4 regions of the Streptomyces sp. NPDC005551 genome follow, and region 1 is predicted to be linked to each of the others. Evidence: riboswitches for the same ligand, from Rfam matches in the RefSeq annotation. Region 1 holds a riboswitch; each other region holds the start of a gene.
What was found. A riboswitch is a leader RNA that binds a small molecule or an ion and turns the genes downstream of it on or off. The one in region 1 is predicted to bind cobalamin.

Region 1 (4,610 bases):
CGTGCCGAACCGCATGAGGGTCGGGCCGACCGTGTTCAGCGCCATCAACGGCAGGGGGGCGCCCGCCTGGGCGGCCTCGTCGAAGAAGATGAACTGCTCCATGGGGCTCAGCCCGCGTCCGCCGTACTCCCTCGGCCAGCCCACGCCGAGCCAGCCGTCCGCGCCGAGCGTGCGGATGGTCTCGCGGTAGAAACGCTTCCGCGCCGCCGGTTCTCCGTGGCGCGCGTAGGCGTTGTCCGGCACCAAACGGGCGAAGTACTCACGCAGTTCGGTCCGCAACCGCTGCTGCTCGGGCGTGTATTGGAGATGCACGGCGCCTCCCGGCTCCCGGTGGACCGACTGGTCCCACCCCGGACTTGACGGCGCACACAGTAGAACGCGTTCCAGAAATTGGGAATGCCGAAGACACGTCGGAGAACGCGCGGCCGCCCACACCTCCGGCGCCGCCGCCGAGCCGCCGGTCACCCACACCCCCGGCGCCACCGCCCTACGGCAGATGTCCTGGACGACCCGCCGGACGTAGCATGCGGGGAGACCCCGAAACCGGCTGGCCCGCCGGTTTTCCCGGAAGTGCAGGAATCGGCCCGAACACGAACCTGGACCCGCGCACCATGAAGACCGACAGACACGAAGCGGAGGACGGACCGTCGGCCCCCTCCACCAGACCGGCGCTGAACCGTGCCCGCATCGCCGCGGCGGCACTGGCGCTGATCGACGTGAACGGGCTGCGCGCCTTCTCGATGCGCAAGCTCGGTGCGGGACTCGGCGTGGACCCGATGACCGCGTACCGCTACTTCGAGGACCAGGACGCACTCTTCGACGGCGTCGCCGAACTCCTCCTGGAGGAGGTGGACTTCGATTCGCTGCCCTGGGGCGGCTCCTGGCGGGCGGTGGCCGAGCAGTACTGTCGGCGGCTGCGGCGCACGCTGCTCGCACACCCGCACGCCGTCGCCGTGTTCGCGACGCATCCGGTGCGCTCGCCCGCCGCGACGGACGCCTGCGCGCGGCTCGTCGACCATGTCGGCGCCGCGGGTTTCGGGCCCGCCCGGGCGGGCCGCATCGCCCGCTGCCTGCGGGAGTTCACCGTGGGACACGCGCTGAGCCTGGCCGTGCTGCGCCCCGGCGCGGAGGACTGCGCCGGCGACCCCGCCGAGCAGTTCGACACCGGGCTCACCGCGATGCTGGACGGCTTCGAACGCCTCGCCCGGCCTTCGCGCGCGAAGGCCCCGGGAGCCGTGGACCGGTCCGCCCGGCCGGACTGACGCCCGGGCACGAGAAGCGGGCCCCGGCCGGCCGGGGCCCGCCGTGATCTGCGCTCGCTCAGGGAGCGACCGGTGCCGCGGTCACCGGCTTCTCCTCCCTGCCCTGGGCGGGGGCGGTCCCGGGCGCCGTCAGCCGCTGGGCCAGTGCGCCGAAGACGAGCCCGAAGGACGTCCACAGCGTCAGCTGGATCGCCAGTGCCGCGAGCCGGAACTGCCACAGCAGGGTGCCCGAGAAGTCCCTCGGTACCTCGTCGACCGCCGGAAGGAACGCGTACGCCAGACCGACGGCGGCGACGAAGAACGCCCCGGCGGCCAGCGTGGCGTTCCAGTTGCCCAGCCGCGGTGCGAGGCGCTTGCCGAGGATCACGGTCGCGACGGCGAGCAGCACGCTGAGGACGACCATGAGGAAGTACAGCGTCGTCCGCTTGCCGATGGTGTCGGCGTCACCGACGGACGGCGGGTTGGCCGGGTACTTGAGGAACGGCACGACGTAGACCGCGACCAGGCCCGCCGTCGACAGCAGCAGCGCACTCGCCCGGGGCCCGAAGCGGCCGATCCGTCCGAGGGCGAAGCAGTACGCGAGGGCGGCGATGCCGCCGAAGGCGATCCCGTAGACGAGGACGCCGGTGGCCAGGCCCCCGGTGGACTGCATGGTGCGGGTCACCGTCTCCACGCCGTGTTCGTGGTGGTGCGCGTGCGACTCCTCGTAGGCGATCGCGGCGTCCACGCGGGACTCACCGAGGAAGTACGCGACGGCGAGGGCGAGCAGGCCGGCGGCGAGACCCGCCAGCATGCCGCGCACCAAGAGGTTTCTGACTGTTGCTGAGTTCATCGGCTCGTACGCTTCCTCGTCGCCGTCAGTGGCAGGGGAAGCCGAGCAGATGGCGGGCGTCGTGCACCCACTCGTGCACGTTCTCGCCCGAGACGAGCGCGGTGGCGCCCTGTTCGGCGCCGACGAAGTAGAGCAGGACCAGCATCAGGATGCCGAAGAAGACCGCCCAGGGGGCGATCGCGCCGATCGGCAGCTTGGCGGGAACGGCGGTGGGGGTGGCGGTCGGCTGAGCGACGGACTGCGCCATGTGGCAGGACCTCCTGGGGAACTCGCGTCCCATCGTGGTGGTGCACAGGACGACGGCTGCGGGTCTGACTTGCCCTGCCTTCACCACCCCTGGCGGGAGCGGCACTTGCGGGGATTACAGTGGCGCGACCGTGCCGGATTCTCACCGGGCTTCCGCCGTACCGTCGTCAATATCGTCGAGACCGTACCGCGAAGCGGAGGTCCGGCCAAGGGCGCACGGGAGGCACGGCGCGCGCCCCGGGGCTCACGACCACGGCCAACTCCCGTTCCGCGCACGGCGTTCGGCCGCCGGCATTTCGATCACGAGAGCGGATCCATGACGACCCGAGTGACCTTGATCTCAGCAGCGTCGAGCGCGGCGCTCCGCGAGGCCCGCTTCGACGACGGCTGTCCCGCGGACGCCGGCGGACTGCGGCTCGCCCGGGCCGCCGCGGGCACGTTCACGGCCGCGGGCGAGCGGTGGGTCTCCCCCAGCGTGCGCTGCCGGGACACCGCGGGCGCGCTCGGTCTGGACGCGGTCGAGGTGGCGGAGTTCGCCGGTCTCGACGTGGGCCGCTGGCGCGGGGCGACGCTGGACGAGGTGGGCGCGACGGAACCGGAAGCGGTCGCGCGATGGCTGGCGGACCCGGGGTCCGCTCCGCACGGCGGGGAGTCGGTGCGGGACTTCTGCGACCGGGTCGCCCGGGGGCTGGAGCGGGCGGCGGAGCACACGGGGCGCGTCGTCGCCGTCGTGGAGCCGGAGGTCGTACGGGCCGCGCTGGTACGGGCTCTCGGGGCGCCCGAGTCCGCGTTCTGGCGGATCGACGTACCGCCGCTGACCGCCACGGACCTCAGCGGACGCTCGCGCCGCTGGAACGTGCGCGCCGGACGCCCGCTGCCGGACCGGGACACGGGGCGGGAAGCGCACCGGCGGGGCGCCGACCGGGACGAGCCCCGGTGAGACGCGGACCGGGACCAACGCCCGCGTGATGCGGACCGGGACTCGCGCTCGCGTGACACGGACCGGCACCCGCGCCCGCGTGACAGGGGCCGAGGCCGGCAGCGATGTGGGGCCCGGCAGGCCGCCTTACCGTCGGCAGCCCCGGGCGACCCGGGCACCCCGGGCCGCCCGGGTGTGCCTGCGGGTTCCCGGGTGTGCCGGCGGGTGCCCGCGGGTGCCGAGGGTGGGACGGCCCGCCTCAGCGGAGCGTGGCCATGAAGTCCATGCAGGCCTGGGCGCACTCACGGCAGGACTTCGCACTGCCCTGCGCGCCGGGGTGGTCGTCGAAGACGTCGGCGCACTCCAGGCAGACGTCCCGGCACCACTCCAGCTGGACGCGCATGCCCGCCTCGTCCAGACCCGACTGCTCGGACAGCATGCGGCACGTCGCGTCGCACACCTCCGCGCACAAGACGCCCTTGCGGCGTACCAGTTCCTGCTCCTTCGGCCCGTCCGGATCCACGAGGCTCGCACGCAGAGCACCTGCCCGCGCACACTCCGCACACGACTGCGCGCACGCGAAGCGGTCCTCCAGGAACCGGAAGAGCTCCTGCTCAGATGTCATCGAGGTCACCCGCCCCGAGTAGCCGCGGTCGCCCCTGTCAAACGCCGCGCTCTTGGGCCCCGGCCGGCGCGACCCGCCCGGTTCACGCGAGGGACGAGGGGTACTCGCGGGACAAAACCCCCACAAGGGACGGATGGGTCATGAACCTACTGGTGAACGACATGGCGGCGAGCGCCAACCGCGGTCTGGTGGCCGGCTTCGCGCCGCTGGTGATCGGTCTGGCCGTCGTGGCGCTGCTGGGCGGTGCCATGTGGATGGGCAGCCGGGTCCGCCGCGAGGAGCCGCCGCGCCCCCGGGCCGACGAACAGCCGAGGCCGCCCGTGAGCGGTCCGGTGTTCGAGGTCTACGAGAACCGCGAGCCCGACGAGGTGCCCCGGAGCAGTCAGCGTCTGACCCCGTACCAGCTGGCGGCCCACGGCAACATCGCCTCGAAGCCGAGCGGGAACACCACACGACGTCGGTGGAGCGCGGGCTCCAGCGGCTCCTTCGGCAGTGGCGGCTCCGGCTCCCACTGACCGCCGCCCGCTCTTCCCTCCCCCGCCCCGCGCGCCGCGGGGGGAGAGCCGTCCCTCGGTGACCGGTCGGCGCGCGGCTGGTCACCGTCACGCCTTCACGAACGCGCTGTTTCCGTTCTGCGAACAACGGGCCGCAGGGGAGGACAGGCGCACCCGGCCGGGGTGACCATGCAGGTCCACGGGGCCCGCACCCCGCGTCCCCCTCCCGCTG
Region 2 (4,610 bases), on a different contig from region 1:
TTGCTCCTCGCGCAGCGTGGCGAACGACGTGCCGGCGGCCGGCACGAAGCGGCGGCCCGCGGCGGCCGCCACCTCCCGCAGGAAGGCGCGCCGGAACCCGTCCGACTCCAGCGAGCCGTGCCAGTGCGTGCCCCAGACGGCGCCGACCCGGCAGCCGTCCAGGAAGGGTTCGCCGCCGGTGACCTCGGCGACCCCGTGGTGGATCTCGTAGCCCTCGACGTGCTCGCCGAGCGCCTCGCCCACGGGCCGCGTAAGGGTCTTCTCCCGCGCGAACCGCACGCGCACGGGCAGCAGTCCGAGCCCGTCGACGTGCCCCGCCCGCGACTCGACGTCGTCCTCGATGTGCTCGCCGAGGGCCTGGAAGCCGCCGCAGATCCCGAGCACCGGACGCCCCTCGGCGGCCCGCCGGGCGATCGCGTCCGCGAGGCCGCGCTCCCGCAGCCACTGAAGGGCCCGCACCGTCCCCCGGGTGCCCGGTACGACGACGAGGTCGGCGTCGGCCAGTTCCTCCGCCCGGTCCACGAACCGCACCACGACGCCCGGTTCCGCGGCGAGGGCGTCGACGTCCGTGAAGTTGGACATCAGCGGGACCGCGCAGACCGCGACCCGCAGCACGTCCTCGCCGACGGGCGGCGCCACGACGGACTCCCGAACGGTCCCGCGCAGCGAAACCCTCAGTCCGTCCTCCTCGTCGATGCCGAGTCCGTGCCGGAAAGGCAGGACGCCGTACGAGGGCCGGCCGGTGAGACCGCGCAGCATGTCGAGCCCCGGCTCCAGCAGGGAGACGTCCCCGCGGAACTTGTTGACCAGGAAGCCTGCGACGAGTTCCTGGTCCTCGGGCGACAGCAGGGCCACCGTCCCGAAGAAGGAGGCGAACACGCCCCCGCGGTCGATGTCCCCGACCACGAGGACGGGCAGCCGCGCGTTCCGGGCGATGCCCATGTTCACGATGTCGGTACGGCGCAGGTTGATCTCGGCAGGACTGCCTGCCCCTTCACAGATCACCGCGTCATACGTGCCCCGCAATTGGGCCAGGCAGTCCAGCACGGTCCCGAGCAGTGCCTCCTGGCGGCCCCCGTGGTAGCCGCGCGCACTCATCTCGCCCACCGGCTTCCCCATGAGCACGACCTGGCTGCTGCGGTCGCTCCCCGGCTTGAGCAGCACCGGGTTCATCAGCGCGGTCGGCTCCACACGGGCGGCCTGTGCCTGCATGGCCTGCGCCCGCCCGATCTCCGCCCCCTCGCGCGTGACGAACGAGTTGAGGGACATGTTCTGCGCCTTGAAGGGCGCCACCTTCACGCCTTGGCGCACCAGCCACCGGCAGATCCCGGCGGTCACGACGCTCTTGCCGGCGTCGGAGGTGGTGCCGGCGATCAGCAGTCCGCCGCTCATCGGGTACGCCCCTTCGTGAGTCCCTGCGCGAGCAGCCGCCCGGCGACGCACACGCCCAGCGCGAGCCGGCTCACCCGCCGGGACAGCCGTACGGCCCGCTCGATGTCGTGGACGGCCACGGCCCGCCCGTCGCCGTTCAGCACGGGCCGGTGCTCGACCCGTCCCCCGTACGAGAGGGTCCCGCCCAGCCGTACGCCCAGGGCTCCCGCGAAGGAGGCCTCCACGGGACCGGCGTTGGGGCTGGGGTGCCTGGCGGCGTCGGCACGCCAGGCGCGTACGGCAGCGCGCGGATCGCCGCCCGCGACGGCCGCGAGTACGGCGGTCAGCCGGGCCCCCGGCCAGCCGGCGACGTCGTCGAGCCGCGCGGAGGCCCACCCGTAGCGGCGGTACCTGGCGGACCTGTGCCCGACCATCGCGTCCAGCGTGTTCACGGCCCGGAAGGCGACGAGCCCGGGCACACCGCCGACGGCGCCCCAGACCAGGGCACCCACGACGGCGTCGGAGGTGTTCTCCGCGACGGACTCGACCACGGCCCGGGCGATCCCGTCGGCGTCCAGCGCCTGCGGATCCCGCCCGCACAGGTGGGGCAGCCGCTCGCGGGCGGCGTCGACGTCCCCGGCGGCCAGCGCGCCGCCGACGGTCCTGGCCTCCCGGCCGAGGGAGGTGCCCCCGACGACGGCCCAGGTGGCGGCGGCGGTCAGCGCGACGGAGGCGGCGGGGGAGGTGCGCACACGGCGGCTCGCGAAGGCCGCGAGAACGGTGGCGCCGCCGGCGCAGACCGCGGTGTGCAGCGCGCCCCATCCGCGGTGGTCGCGCCACAGCACCCGTTCCACGGCGCCCGCGGCCCGCCCGAACGCGGCGACCGGGTGCCCGCGGCGGGGGTCGCCGAGGAGCAGGTCGCCGAGGAGGCCGGCGGTGGCGCCGTACGCGAAGACGCGATCGGCACGCACGGGCTCAGCCCGCCGTGGGGTGCGGCAGCACCCTCGTACTCGTCGTCAGGACCCGCAACGGGCAGCCGCGCATGGCGATATGTCCTCACTCAGGGTGTCCGCGCCCTGGTTCGAAGAGACCGGCGGTGAGAGTTCCTGGCTCCCGGGGGCGTTCTTCCCCGGTGACAGTGGCGGGACCGCGCCGGATTCGCACCGGCTTCCTCTCCTGCCGCCGTAGTTGGCTCCGGCAGTCCACCACGGGGTCAGAACAGCCGTCAACTTGCTGTTGACCTGCGAAGGGAGAGTGTGCGAAGCCCCACACGCAGGTGGGGTGCGGGACGGTGTTCCGTCCCGCACCCCACGTGAAGTGATGCCGTGTTGTTCGGTTTTTGTCGGGTATCGGCCCGGTCGTCAGGCGACGATCAGGTAGATGCCGTACGCCACGGCCGCCGCGCACGCGGCGAAGCAGGCGTACGCGCCGGTCACCGCGAGGGCGGCGGAACCGCCCCGGGTGGCCCCGGACTCGCGCTTGGAGAGGCCGACGATGCCGAGGGTGAAGAGGCCGACGAGGGCCACGGTGACCACGAGGCTGGCTCCGAAGACGGAGCCGAGGGCTGCCCAGTCGATGTTCATGCTGTTCGTTCCTTAGACCGTGGCCGGGCGGGTGGGCTCGGTGGGGGCGCCGGCGTCCGGGGCCGGGATGGTGGCCGTCAGGCCGAGGTCGGCCGTGGCGACCGGGCCGGCCGGCGGCGGGGTGACCGCGGCGATCGCGGCGGTCACGACGCCCGCGGGCTCGTCCTGACCGTCGTTGACGTTGGCCATGGTGACCGGCTGGCGGCGCGAGAGCGTCCAGATGACTCCGGCGCCGGCCACGAGCAGCGCGCCCGTGGTGACGATGCCCCAGGTGCCCTGCTGGGTGAGGAACTCGGCACCGGCGCCGACGAGTCCGGCGGCCGGCAGGGTCAGGCCCCACGCGATGAACATGCGGCTCGCGGTCGACCAGCGGACGACCCCGCCCTTGCGGCCGAGGCCCGAGCCCATGACGGCGCCGGAGCAGGACTGCGTGGTGGAGAGCGAGAAGCCCAGGTGCGAGGAGGCGAGGATGACCGTGGCGGCGCTGGTCTGGGCGGCGAAGCCCTGCGGCGGCGCGAGGTCGGTGAGGCCCTTGCCCATGGTGCGGATGATGCGCCAGCCGCCCAGGTAGGTACCGAGCGCGATGGCCATGCCGGCCGACACGATGACCCAGGTGGGAGGGTTGGAGCCCGGCGCGAGGACACCGCCGGTGACCAGGGCGAGGGTGATGATGCCCATGGTCTTCTGCGCGTCGTTCGTGCCGTGGGCCAGCGAGACCAGGCCCGCGGAGGCGATCTGGCCCGCGCGGTACCCCTTGGCGGTCGCCTTCTCGTCGGCGCGCCGCCCGATCCGGTACGTCAGGCGCGTGGCCAGCATCGCGGCGAGTCCGGCGACGACCGGTGCGGCGACCGCGGGGATGAGCACCTTGGTGACGACGGTCGAGCCGTTCACCGACGACCAGCCGGCCGACATCACCGCGGCGCCGATGAGGCCGCCGAAGAGTGCGTGGGAGGAGCTGGAGGGCAGACCCAGGAGCCAGGTCAGCAGATTCCACAGGATGGCGCCGACGAGAGCCGCGAAGATGACCTCCGTACGGATGCCCTCCTCGTTGATGATGCCGCCGGAGATGGTCTTGGCGACCTCCACGGAGAGGAAGGCGCCGACGAGGTTCAGCGCGGCGGACATCGCCACCGCCGTCTTGGGCTTCAGAGCGCCGGTCGAGATGGTCGTCGCCATCGCGTTGGCAGTGTCGTGGAAACCGTTCGTGAAATCGAACACGAGAGCGGTGACGATCACGATCCCGAGGAGAAGCGTGATGTGTTCCATTTACCCAGGCTTCTGTTGGACGTCAGTGGCAATGGGAACGTAGGCAACCTGGGTGAACGGAAGATGAACTGGGGCGGGCAAAGCGGTGTCCCGATCGGCGTGGCGTCCCTCCGCTTGTGTGGAATTGGCACCCGAGGCGTCCCGCGGCAGGCGGAATCCCGGGCTCCTGGCCCCGCGCGAGGTGGCGCAGCCCGCGCGGGGACCCGCCGAGGAGATTCTGGTCACTCGGACCGCGGCGACGCTCGTCCTCGCCGCCGGACGGGACACCCGCCCTGGGAGGATCGCGCCATGGCTGAGCAGAGGTGGGACGCACGGGACGACCGGTCCGGACGGTCGGGGCCCCGCGACGCGGGGGAGCGGCAGGCGCCGGACCCCGAGGAGCGGCTGGCG
Region 3 (4,610 bases), on a different contig from region 1:
GCGCGAGGACGCTCCAGGAGTACGGGGAACCGTTCTCGCTGGAGATCACCCGGGCGATCTCCTCGTGACGCAGCGCGATCCCGTCCTTGATGCGGGTGACGACCTCGATCCGCTCGCCGAGCGTCATCCGCGGCCAGGGTCCTTCGTCGAACGCCCGGCGCGCGGCGGCGACGGCCCGGTCGACGTCCCGCGCCGAGGCGTGCGGCACCCGTCCGATGACCTCCTCCGTGTGCGGTGAGATCACCTCGATGACGTCCTCGCCCAGGGGATCCGTCAACTCCCCGCCGATGAACAGCTGTCCGTGTTCCACGAGCTCGGTCATGGCGACTGCCTCTCCGGAGGACGCTTCCTGACGAGTCATCAGATACGAGAACTGATACCAGTTCCGGCCCGACGAGTCCACGGAGCCCGCACTCGCGCACGACCGCGAAGCCCAACCAACGGCGCATGCGGTCGACTTGGGCCACCATTGGAACCGGTTCTAGTTATAGTGGCCGGGACACGGCGACGGGGGGAAGCCCATGACGCAGGTGACCGATCACGGCGGGGGCGTACGGTCGATCAGGGTCCCCATCCCGGACAACCCCCTCGGCCACACGCTGGTGTACGTCGTGGACACCGACCGGGGGCCCGTCCTCGTCGACACCGGCTGGGACGACCCCGCGTCCCTGGACGTCCTCAGCGCCGGGCTCACCGGCTGCGGCACCTCCGTCGCCGAGATCCACGGCGTGGTCGTCACCCACCACCACCCCGACCACCACGGCCTGTCCGCGGCGGTGCGGGAGGCGTCGGGCGCCTGGATCGCGATGCACGCGGCGGACGCCTCCGTCGTCCGGCGGATGCGCGAGTACCGGCCCGAGCGGTGGTTCACGTACATGGCGGACAAGCTGGCGGCGGCCGGCGCCCCCGAGGCGCACGTGGCACCGCTGCGCACCGCCCGCCCCCGGGCGCTGCCCGGCCTCTCCCCCGCGCTCCCCGACCGCGAGATCGTCCCCGGCGACCTCCTCGACCTGCCGGGCCGCCGGCTGCGCGCGATCTGGACGCCCGGCCACACGCCGGGCCACGTCTGCCTGCACCTGGAGGAGGACCATCCGGCACGGCTCGCGGGCCGCGGGCGCCTGTTCTCCGGCGACCACCTGCTGCCGGAGATCACCCCGCACATCGGCCTGTACGAGGATCCGGACGACGCCACGGTCACCGACCCGCTCGGCGACTACCGCGACTCCCTGGAGCGCGTCGGCCGTCTCGGCGCCGCCGAGGTGCTCCCCGCCCACCAGTACGCCTTCACGGACGCGGCGGCACGCGTCCGGGCACTGCTCGCCCACCACGAGGAACGGCTCACCGGGCTGCTCGGCCTGCTCCGCGTCCCGCTCACCGCCTGGCAGCTGGCCGAGCGCATGGAGTGGAACCGCCCCTGGGAGCGCATCCCGTACTCCTCGCGGAACATCGCCGTCTCCGAGGCCGAGGCCCACGTGCGCCGGCTGGTGAAGCTGGGCCGGGCGGAGACCGTACCGGGGAGCGATCCCGTCACGTACCGGGCCGTGTGACCGGCACGGGGGCCGCCCGCCCGCCGCCGGGGGCGTACCGGGCGGCCCTCGGGCCGTGGACCGCGGGCCGGTAGAGTGAGCGCGTCGTCATCACACCCGTACGGGGGGAAGCCGGTGCAATTCCGGCGCTGACCCGCAACCGTGAACCGTCCGCCGGACGGTGAGCCGGATCGCCTCGCGCGGGACGTGACCGGCTCGTGCCTGCGGCAGCCCGCCGCCGGCCGGCACCGTCGAGGGATACGGAGCCGGAGCCACCCGGTACTCCAGTGTGCCCGGTGCCGCCCGGCTCCCCGCAGGGAGAGTCATGTCTGTTCGCCGCACCGCCGCGGTACTGGCCGTCACCGCCGTGATCGGTACGGCGGCCGCACCCGCCGCCCTCGCCGACGACTCGTCCCCGTCCCCATCGCCCTCGCGGGCGCTCCCCTCCGGGCTGTACGGCACCACCGACCCCACCTACGACGGTGTCTGGCGGCAGTCGCTCGCGCTGCTCGCCCAGCACACCGCGGGCGTGAAGCCCGCCCGCAAGGCCGTCGACTGGCTGACCGGGCAGCAGTGCGCGAGCGGCGCCTTCGCGCCCTACCGCGCCGACGCGTCCGCGAAGTGCGACGCGAAGACGACGGTGGACACGAACAGCACCGCCGCCGCGGTGCAGGCGCTCGCCGCGCTCGGCGGCCACGCCGCCGAGACGGACAAGGCCCTCGCCTGGCTGAAGTCGGCGCAGAACAAGGACGGCGGCTGGGGCTTCGCCGCGGGCGGGGCCAGCGACGCGAACTCGACCTCCGTGGTGATCGGCGCGCTCGCCGCCGCGGGTGACCGGCCCGCAGACGTCACCAAGGGCGGCAGGTCCCCGTACGACGCCCTGCTGAAGCTGGCGGTCCCCTGCGGCGACGACGGCGGCGGGGCCTTCGCCTACCAGCCCGACAAGAAGGGGGCGCTCGCGGCGAACGAGGACGCCACCGCGGCCGGTGTGCTCGGCGCCCTCGGCAAGGGGTTCGCGGCGCCGGCGGGCAAGGCGGCGGGCGGCTCGGCCTGCGCGGACGCGGAGAAGCCCACGCCCCGGGACGCGGCCCGCAACGGCGCGGCCCACCTCGCCGGCGTCCTGCACGGCACCCCCTACCTGAAGTCGGCGATGCCCGGCGCCAAGGACCAGCCCGACCACGGCAACACCGCGGACGCCGTCGTCGCGCTCGCCGCCGCGGGCCGCACCGGCGACACGGACGGGCCCCTCGCCTGGCTGGAGAAGAACTCCGGCGCCTGGGCGGCGAAGTCCGGGCCCGCCGCGTACGCGCAGCTGATCTTCGCGGCGCACGCGACCGGCACCGACCCGCGCGACTTCGGCGGCGCGGACCTGGTCCGGCAGCTCGGCGCGACCGGTCCGGCGACGCAGGCCTCCGGCCACTCGGACGGTCCCGGCACGGACCAGGGCGACAAGAAGAAGGACAGCGACGAGGACGGCGGGATCGGCGTCTGGTGGATCGTCGGCGTGGGCCTCGTCGCCGGCGTCGGCGTGGGCTTCCTGATCAGCGGCCGCAACAGGAAGCGGCAGCCGTGACCCGGCGCGGCGGCGTCGCCGCGGTCCTCGCCCTGCTGCTCCTCGTGCTCGGCGGGGCGGGCGAGGCCGGGGCCGCCGGCTACCGCTACTGGTCGTTCTGGGACCTGACCGGCGGGACGTGGGCGTACGCCACCCAGGGGCCGTCGACGGCGCGGCCGTCCGACGGTGCCGTGCAGGGATTCCGGTTCGCGGTGAGCGAGGACTCCTCGCGCGCGGTGAAGCCGCGCGGGAACACGGACTTCGGGTCCATCTGCGCCGGCACGCCCGCCCGGGACGGCACGAAGCGGATCGCTCTCGTCCTCGACTTCGGTACGGCCGCGGACGCGCCGTCCGGTGAGACGCCGCCGCGGCCGCGTACCGCCTGCGCGCGGGTCCGTCCCGACGCGACGACGGCCGAGGCGCTCGCCGCCGTGGCGAAGCCGCTGCGCTACGACAGCAACGCGCTGCTGTGCGCCATCGCGGGCTATCCGCGGGCCGGCTGCGGCGAACAGGTCGCGGCCGACGAGCCGGGCGCCTCCGCCGGTCCCCGCTCCGAGTCGGAGTCCGGCTCCGCGTCCGGCTCCGGGGACTCCGGCCCGTCGGTCGGGCTGCTCGCGGGGCTCGCGGCGGTCGCGGCACTGGGGGCGGCGGCGGTCTGGCAGGCCCGGCGCCGCCGACACTGACGTGAGGTGGAACCTGTGACGACGGACGAGCACGACCGTCCCGCTCCGCCCGCCCCACGGAAGGCCGGCCGCCCCGCGGCCAGGCCGGCCCCGACCGAGGGCAGCCGCCTCGCGGACGGGTCCACTCCGGCCAAGGACAGCCACGCTGCCGAAGGGGCGGCTCCGGCCGCGCACGGCCGCACCCCGGAACGGCAGGCTGCCCAAGGCGCGGACGGCCGCTCCCCGGGACAGTCGGCCCCGGCCGAGGACGGCCGCACCCCGGGACAGTCGGCCCCGGCCGAGGACGGCCGCACCCCGGGACGGCAGGGTCCCAAGGGCCGGGACGGTCGCCAGGCGGAGCGGCCGATGCCGGCCGCGAACAACCGCCTCTCGGAACGGCAGGCTGCCCGGGCCACTGACGACCACCCCTCGGGACGGTCGACCCCGGCCGAACACGCCCGCACCCCGGGCCCTCCGGACGACGACCCGGCGTGGCGGACTTCCCGGGGCGGTCGCCTGCGCGGGCGCGGTGCGGGCGTCCCGGGCGGTCTTCCCCGGGAGCCGGTCACCGGTCCGGGCGCGCTCCGCCGGCGTCTGACGGCGGAGGCCAACCGTGGCAACGCCCTGCACCCGGGCGCCTGGTGGATCTGGGCCCTGGGCCTGGGTACCGCCGCCTCCCGCACCACCAACCCGCTCCTCCTCGCCCTGCTCGTCGGCGTCGCCGGATATGTCGTGGCCGCCCGCCGCACCGACGCGCCCTGGGCCCGCTCGTACGGCGCGTTCGTGAAACTGGCCCTCGCCGTCCTGGCCGTCCGGCTGGCGTTCGCCGTGTTCCTCGGCTCCCCCGTCCCGGGTACGCAGGTCGTCGTC
Region 4 (4,610 bases), on a different contig from region 1:
TTCTTCTACTGGTACCAGATGCTGTGGGTGCTCGTCTCCACGCTGCTCACGATGACCGCGTACCAGCTCTGGCGGCGTGACCAGCGCGGCCGTACGCCCAGGGACGGGGGTGCGTCGAAGTGAAGGACGGCGTGAACGGAGTCGCCCTCGGCGTCTTCGTCTTCTTCTTCGTGGCCGTCACGGTCATGGGCTTCCTCGCCGCACGCTGGCGCAAGGCCGAGGTCGAGCACAGCCTCGACGAATGGGGCCTGGGCGGACGGTCGTTCGGCACCTGGGTGACCTGGTTCCTGCTCGGCGGCGACCTCTACACGGCGTACACCTTCGTCGCCGTACCCGCGGCGATCTACGCGGCGGGCGCGGCCGGCTTCTTCGCCGTGCCGTACACCATCCTCGTCTACCCGCTGATCTTCACGTTCCTGCCGCGACTGTGGTCGGTCTCGCACAAGCACGGCTATGTGACGACGTCGGACTTCGTGCGCGGGCGCTTCGGCTCCAAGGGGCTGTCGCTGGCGGTGGCCGTCACCGGCATCCTCGCCACGATGCCCTACATCGCGCTGCAACTCGTCGGCATCCAGGCGGTGCTGGACGTGATGGGCGTCGGCGGCGGTGAGGACACCAACTGGTTCGTGAAGGACCTGCCGCTACTCATCGCGTTCGGCGTGCTGGCCGCGTACACGTACTCGTCGGGCCTGCGGGCACCCGCCCTGATCGCGTTCGTGAAGGACACCCTGATCTACATCGTGATCGCGGTGGCCATCATCTACATACCCATCAAGCTCGGCGGGTTCGACGAGATCTTCAAGGCGGCGGGCGACAAGTACACGGCCGCGGGCGCGGGCGGCATCGTGCCCGCCGAGGCCGGCCAGTGGACGTACGCCACGCTCGCCCTCGGTTCGGCACTGGCGCTGTTCATGTACCCGCACTCGATCACCGCGACGCTGTCCAGCCGCAGCCGTGAGGTGATCCGGCGCAACACCACGATCCTGCCGCTGTACTCGCTGATGCTCGGCCTGCTCGCCCTGCTCGGGTTCATGGCCATCGCGGCCGGGGTGAAGGTGGAGAACGGGCAGCTGGCGATCCCGCAGCTCTTCGAGACGATGTTCCCCGACTGGTTCGCGGGTGTGGCCTTCGCGGCCATCGGCATCGGCGCGCTGGTGCCTGCGGCGATCATGTCCATCGCCGCGGCGAACCTGTTCACCCGCAACATCTACAAGGACTTCATCAAGCCGGACGCCACACCGAAGCAGGAGACCCAGGTCTCCAAGCTGGTCTCACTGCTGGTGAAGGTGGGTGCGCTGGCCTTCGTCCTCACCATGGACAAGACCGTCGCGATCAACTTCCAGCTGCTGGGCGGCATCTGGATTTTGCAGACCTTCCCGGCGCTCGTCGGCGGTCTGTTCACCCGGTGGTTCCACCGCTGGGCGCTCCTCGCGGGCTGGGCGGTCGGCATGGCCTACGGCACCCTCGCCGCGTACGGGGTCGCCTCCCCGACGCAGAAGCACTTCGGCGGCAGCTCCAAGGAGATCCCCGGCATCGGGGAGATCGGCTACATCGGTCTGACGGCCTTCGTGCTGAACGTCGTGGTGACGGTGGTGCTCACCTTCGCCCTGCGCGCGGCGAAGGCCCCCGACGGCGTGGACGAGACCTCGCCCGCGGACTACACGGCGGACGCCGGGGACCCGGGTGTCCGGACGGAACTCCCGGTGGCCACGGCGGACGTCGCCCACTGAGTCCCGCGCACCGGACGACGGGCCGCCGGGGAGAACCGGCGGCCCGTCGTCGTCCGTTTCCGGCAGACTCGGCCGCATGGACATCCTCATCAGACGGGCCCGGCCCGAGGAGTACGAGACGCTCGGGGAGATCACCGCGCAGGCGTATCTCGGGGACGGCCTGCTCGACTTCGGGGAGAGCGACGGCTACCTGGTGCACTTGCGGGACGTCGAGCGGCGCGCCGCCGCGGCCGAGGTCCTGGTCGCCGTCGACCGGCAGGGCACGGTGCTCGGCGGCGTGACCCATGTGCCATCGGCGGGCAGCGCACTGGCCGAACTCGCGGGCCCCGGCGAGGCCGAGATCCGCATGCTCGCGGTCGCCCGTGAGGCGCGTGGAAGAGGCGCCGGAGAGGCCCTGGTGCGGGCGTGCATCGACCGCGCACGGGCCACGGAGGGCTGTTTCCGCGTCGTGCTCTCCACCCAGCGCACCATGCGCGCCGCCCACCGCGTCTACGAGCGGCTCGGTTTCACCCGGGCCCCCGCGCGCGACTGGAACCCGCTCCCGGACCTCGACGACATCCTGCTGCTGACGTACGAGCTGACGCTCTGACAGCGGGGGAGGCGACGGCGGCCTGCCCGCCGACTGCCACCCTCCGGAGCCGACACGGCACAACATGTGGGGGCGTGTCGGCGGCCCGGCACAAGATGTATGCTCATGCTCGCTGTCGCCGCAGGGGAATCCGGTGCGAATCCGGAACTGTCCCGCAACGGTGTACTTGTGCGCGTTCGCGCACACGGTCAGTCCGAGGACCTGCCGGCAGTGCGCCCGGTCCGTCCGGTCCGGGTGCCCAGACGTCCGGGCCTCGTGGAATGGGCCGGTGGACGCACGCGTACCCGTGCGGGACGACGTGTGCCCCGCTGCCCTCCCGAAGGCCCCGTGCCGAGCGAGGGAGAGCCCCACGTGACCATCGCGCCAGCCGATCCGGCGACACCGCCCGCGACATCGGCCGAGCCGGACGGTCCCGGTGCCGCGCTGCTGCGGACCCTGACCGACCTCACCGCCGACCTCCCCGACGCCGACCCCGGCAAGGTCGCCGCCGCCGCGCTGCGCGGCCGGTCCGCGCGGGCGGACGAGGCGGAGCTGCGCGAACTGGCCACCGAGGCCGCGGCGGGACTCATCTCCGAGGACCCGGTCTACTCACGCCTGGCCGCGCGGCTGCTGACGATCAGCATCGCCGCCGAGGCCGCCTCGCAGGGCGTCACGTCCTTCTCCGGTTCCGTCGCCGTCGGGCACCGGGAGGGACTGATCGCGGACCGCACCGCCGAGTTCGTCCGCCTGCACGCGGCACGCCTCGACGCGCTCGTCGACGTCGCGGGCGACGACCGCTTCGGTTACTTCGGCCTGCGCACCCTGCACAGCCGCTATCTGCTCCGGCACCCGATCACCCGGCGCGTGATCGAGACCCCGCAGTTCTTCATGCTGCGCGTCGCCTCCGGCCTCGCCGAGGACGACACCTCCCGCGCCGTCGACGAAGTGGCCGCGCTCTACGGTCTGATGAGCCGGCTCGACTATCTCCCCTCCTCCCCCACGCTGTTCAACTCCGGCACCCGCCACCCGCAGATGTCGTCCTGCTACCTCCTCGACTCCCCGCTGGACGAGCTGGACTCCCTCTACGACCGCTACCACCAGGTGGCCCGCCTCTCGAAGCACGCCGGCGGCATCGGCCTGTCCTACTCCCGCATCCGCTCCCGCGGTTCGCTGATCCGCGGCACGAACGGTCACTCCAACGGAATCGTGCCGTTCCTGAAGACGCTGGACGCCTCGGTCGCCGCGGTCAACCAGGGCGGCCGGCGTAAGGGCGCGGCCGCGGTGTACCTGGAGACCTGGCACTCCGACATCGAGGAGTTCCTGGAGCTGCGCGACAACACCGGTGAGGACGCCCGCCGGACGCACAATCTCAACCTCGCGCACTGGATCCCCGACGAGTTCATGCGCCGGGTCGACGCGAACGGCGTCTGGTCGCTGTTCTCGCCGTCCGACGTGCCCGAGCTGGTCGACCTGTGGGGCGAGGAGTTCGACGCCGCGTACCGCCGGGCCGAGGAGGCGGGGCTGGCCAGGAAGACGATCCCCGCCCGCGACCTGTACGGCCGGATGATGCGCACCCTGGCGCAGACCGGCAACGGCTGGATGACGTTCAAGGACGCCGCCAACCGCACCGCCAACCAGACGGCGGAGCCGGGCCACACCGTCCACTCCTCGAACCTGTGCACCGAGATCCTGGAGGTCACGAACGACGGGGAGACCGCGGTCTGCAACCTCGGCTCGGTCAACCTCGGCGCCTTCGTCGTCGACGGGGACATCGACTGGGAGCGGCTGGACGAGACCGTCCGCACGGCGGTGACCTTCCTCGACCGGGTCGTCGACATCAACTTCTACCCGACCGAACAGGCGGGCCGCTCCAACGCCCGGTGGCGCCCGGTGGGCCTCGGCGCGATGGGCCTTCAGGACGTCTTCTTCAAACTGCGGCTGCCCTTCGACTCCGCCGCCGCCAAGCAGCTCTCCACCCGGATCGCCGAACGCGTCATGCTGGCCGCCTACGAGGCGTCCGCGGACCTCGCCGAGCGCAACGGCCCGCTCCCCGCCTGGGAGAAGACCCGCACCGCCCGCGGTGTCCTGCACCCGGACCACTACGCCGTGGAGCCGGTCTGGCCGGAGCGCTGGGCGGCCCTGCGGGAGCGGATCGCTGCCGTCGGCATGCGCAACTCGCTGCTGCTCGCCATCGCGCCGACCGCGACGATCGCTTCCATCGCGGGTGTCTACGAGTGCATCGAGCCCCAGGTCTCCAACCTGTTCAAGCGCGAGACGCTGTCCGGTGAGTTCCTCCAGGTCAACTCCTACCT

Region 2: it holds a riboswitch for cobalamin, as region 1 does, so the genes downstream of both, ACFYP4_RS32170 (cobalamin biosynthesis protein) here and ACFYP4_RS15930 (CbtB-domain containing protein) in region 1, are expected to answer to the same signal.
Region 3: it holds a riboswitch for cobalamin, as region 1 does, so the genes downstream of both, ACFYP4_RS05040 (prenyltransferase/squalene oxidase repeat-containing protein) here and ACFYP4_RS15930 (CbtB-domain containing protein) in region 1, are expected to answer to the same signal.
Region 4: it holds a riboswitch for cobalamin, as region 1 does, so the genes downstream of both, ACFYP4_RS19390 (ribonucleoside-diphosphate reductase subunit alpha) here and ACFYP4_RS15930 (CbtB-domain containing protein) in region 1, are expected to answer to the same signal.

The regions. Positions count from the first base shown of each region.
Region 1 covers NZ_JBIAJE010000005.1:119,978-124,587, forward strand. The annotation lists gene ACFYP4_RS15915 (acyl-CoA dehydrogenase family protein) at 1-312, opposite strand, end outside; gene ACFYP4_RS15920 (TetR/AcrR family transcriptional regulator) at 612-1,262, shown strand; gene ACFYP4_RS15925 (CbtA family protein) at 1,321-2,094, opposite strand; gene ACFYP4_RS15930 (CbtB-domain containing protein) at 2,120-2,341, opposite strand; cobalamin riboswitch at 2,378-2,542, opposite strand; gene ACFYP4_RS15935 (histidine phosphatase family protein) at 2,657-3,280, shown strand; gene ACFYP4_RS15940 (four-helix bundle copper-binding protein) at 3,519-3,884, opposite strand; gene ACFYP4_RS15945 (DUF6479 family protein) at 4,025-4,399, shown strand.
Region 2 covers NZ_JBIAJE010000015.1:63,295-67,904, reverse strand. The annotation lists gene ACFYP4_RS32175 (cobyric acid synthase) at 1-1,392, opposite strand, end outside; gene ACFYP4_RS32170 (cobalamin biosynthesis protein) at 1,389-2,342, opposite strand; cobalamin riboswitch at 2,451-2,594, opposite strand; gene ACFYP4_RS32165 (hypothetical protein) at 2,733-2,954, opposite strand; gene ACFYP4_RS32160 (inorganic phosphate transporter) at 2,967-4,220, opposite strand; gene ACFYP4_RS32155 (class II aldolase/adducin family protein) at 4,509-4,610, shown strand, end outside.
Region 3 covers NZ_JBIAJE010000002.1:178,432-183,041, forward strand. The annotation lists gene ACFYP4_RS05030 (aldehyde dehydrogenase) at 1-322, opposite strand, end outside; gene ACFYP4_RS05035 (MBL fold metallo-hydrolase) at 522-1,547, shown strand; cobalamin riboswitch at 1,611-1,744, shown strand; gene ACFYP4_RS05040 (prenyltransferase/squalene oxidase repeat-containing protein) at 1,852-3,099, shown strand; gene ACFYP4_RS05045 (SCO2322 family protein) at 3,096-3,761, shown strand; gene ACFYP4_RS05050 (CbiQ family ECF transporter T component) at 4,335-4,610, shown strand, end outside.
Region 4 covers NZ_JBIAJE010000006.1:296,767-301,376, reverse strand. The annotation lists gene ACFYP4_RS19405 (DUF3311 domain-containing protein) at 1-123, shown strand, start outside; gene mctP (monocarboxylate uptake permease MctP) at 120-1,730, shown strand; gene ACFYP4_RS19395 (GNAT family N-acetyltransferase) at 1,807-2,319, shown strand; cobalamin riboswitch at 2,381-2,543, shown strand; gene ACFYP4_RS19390 (ribonucleoside-diphosphate reductase subunit alpha) at 2,671-4,610, shown strand, end outside.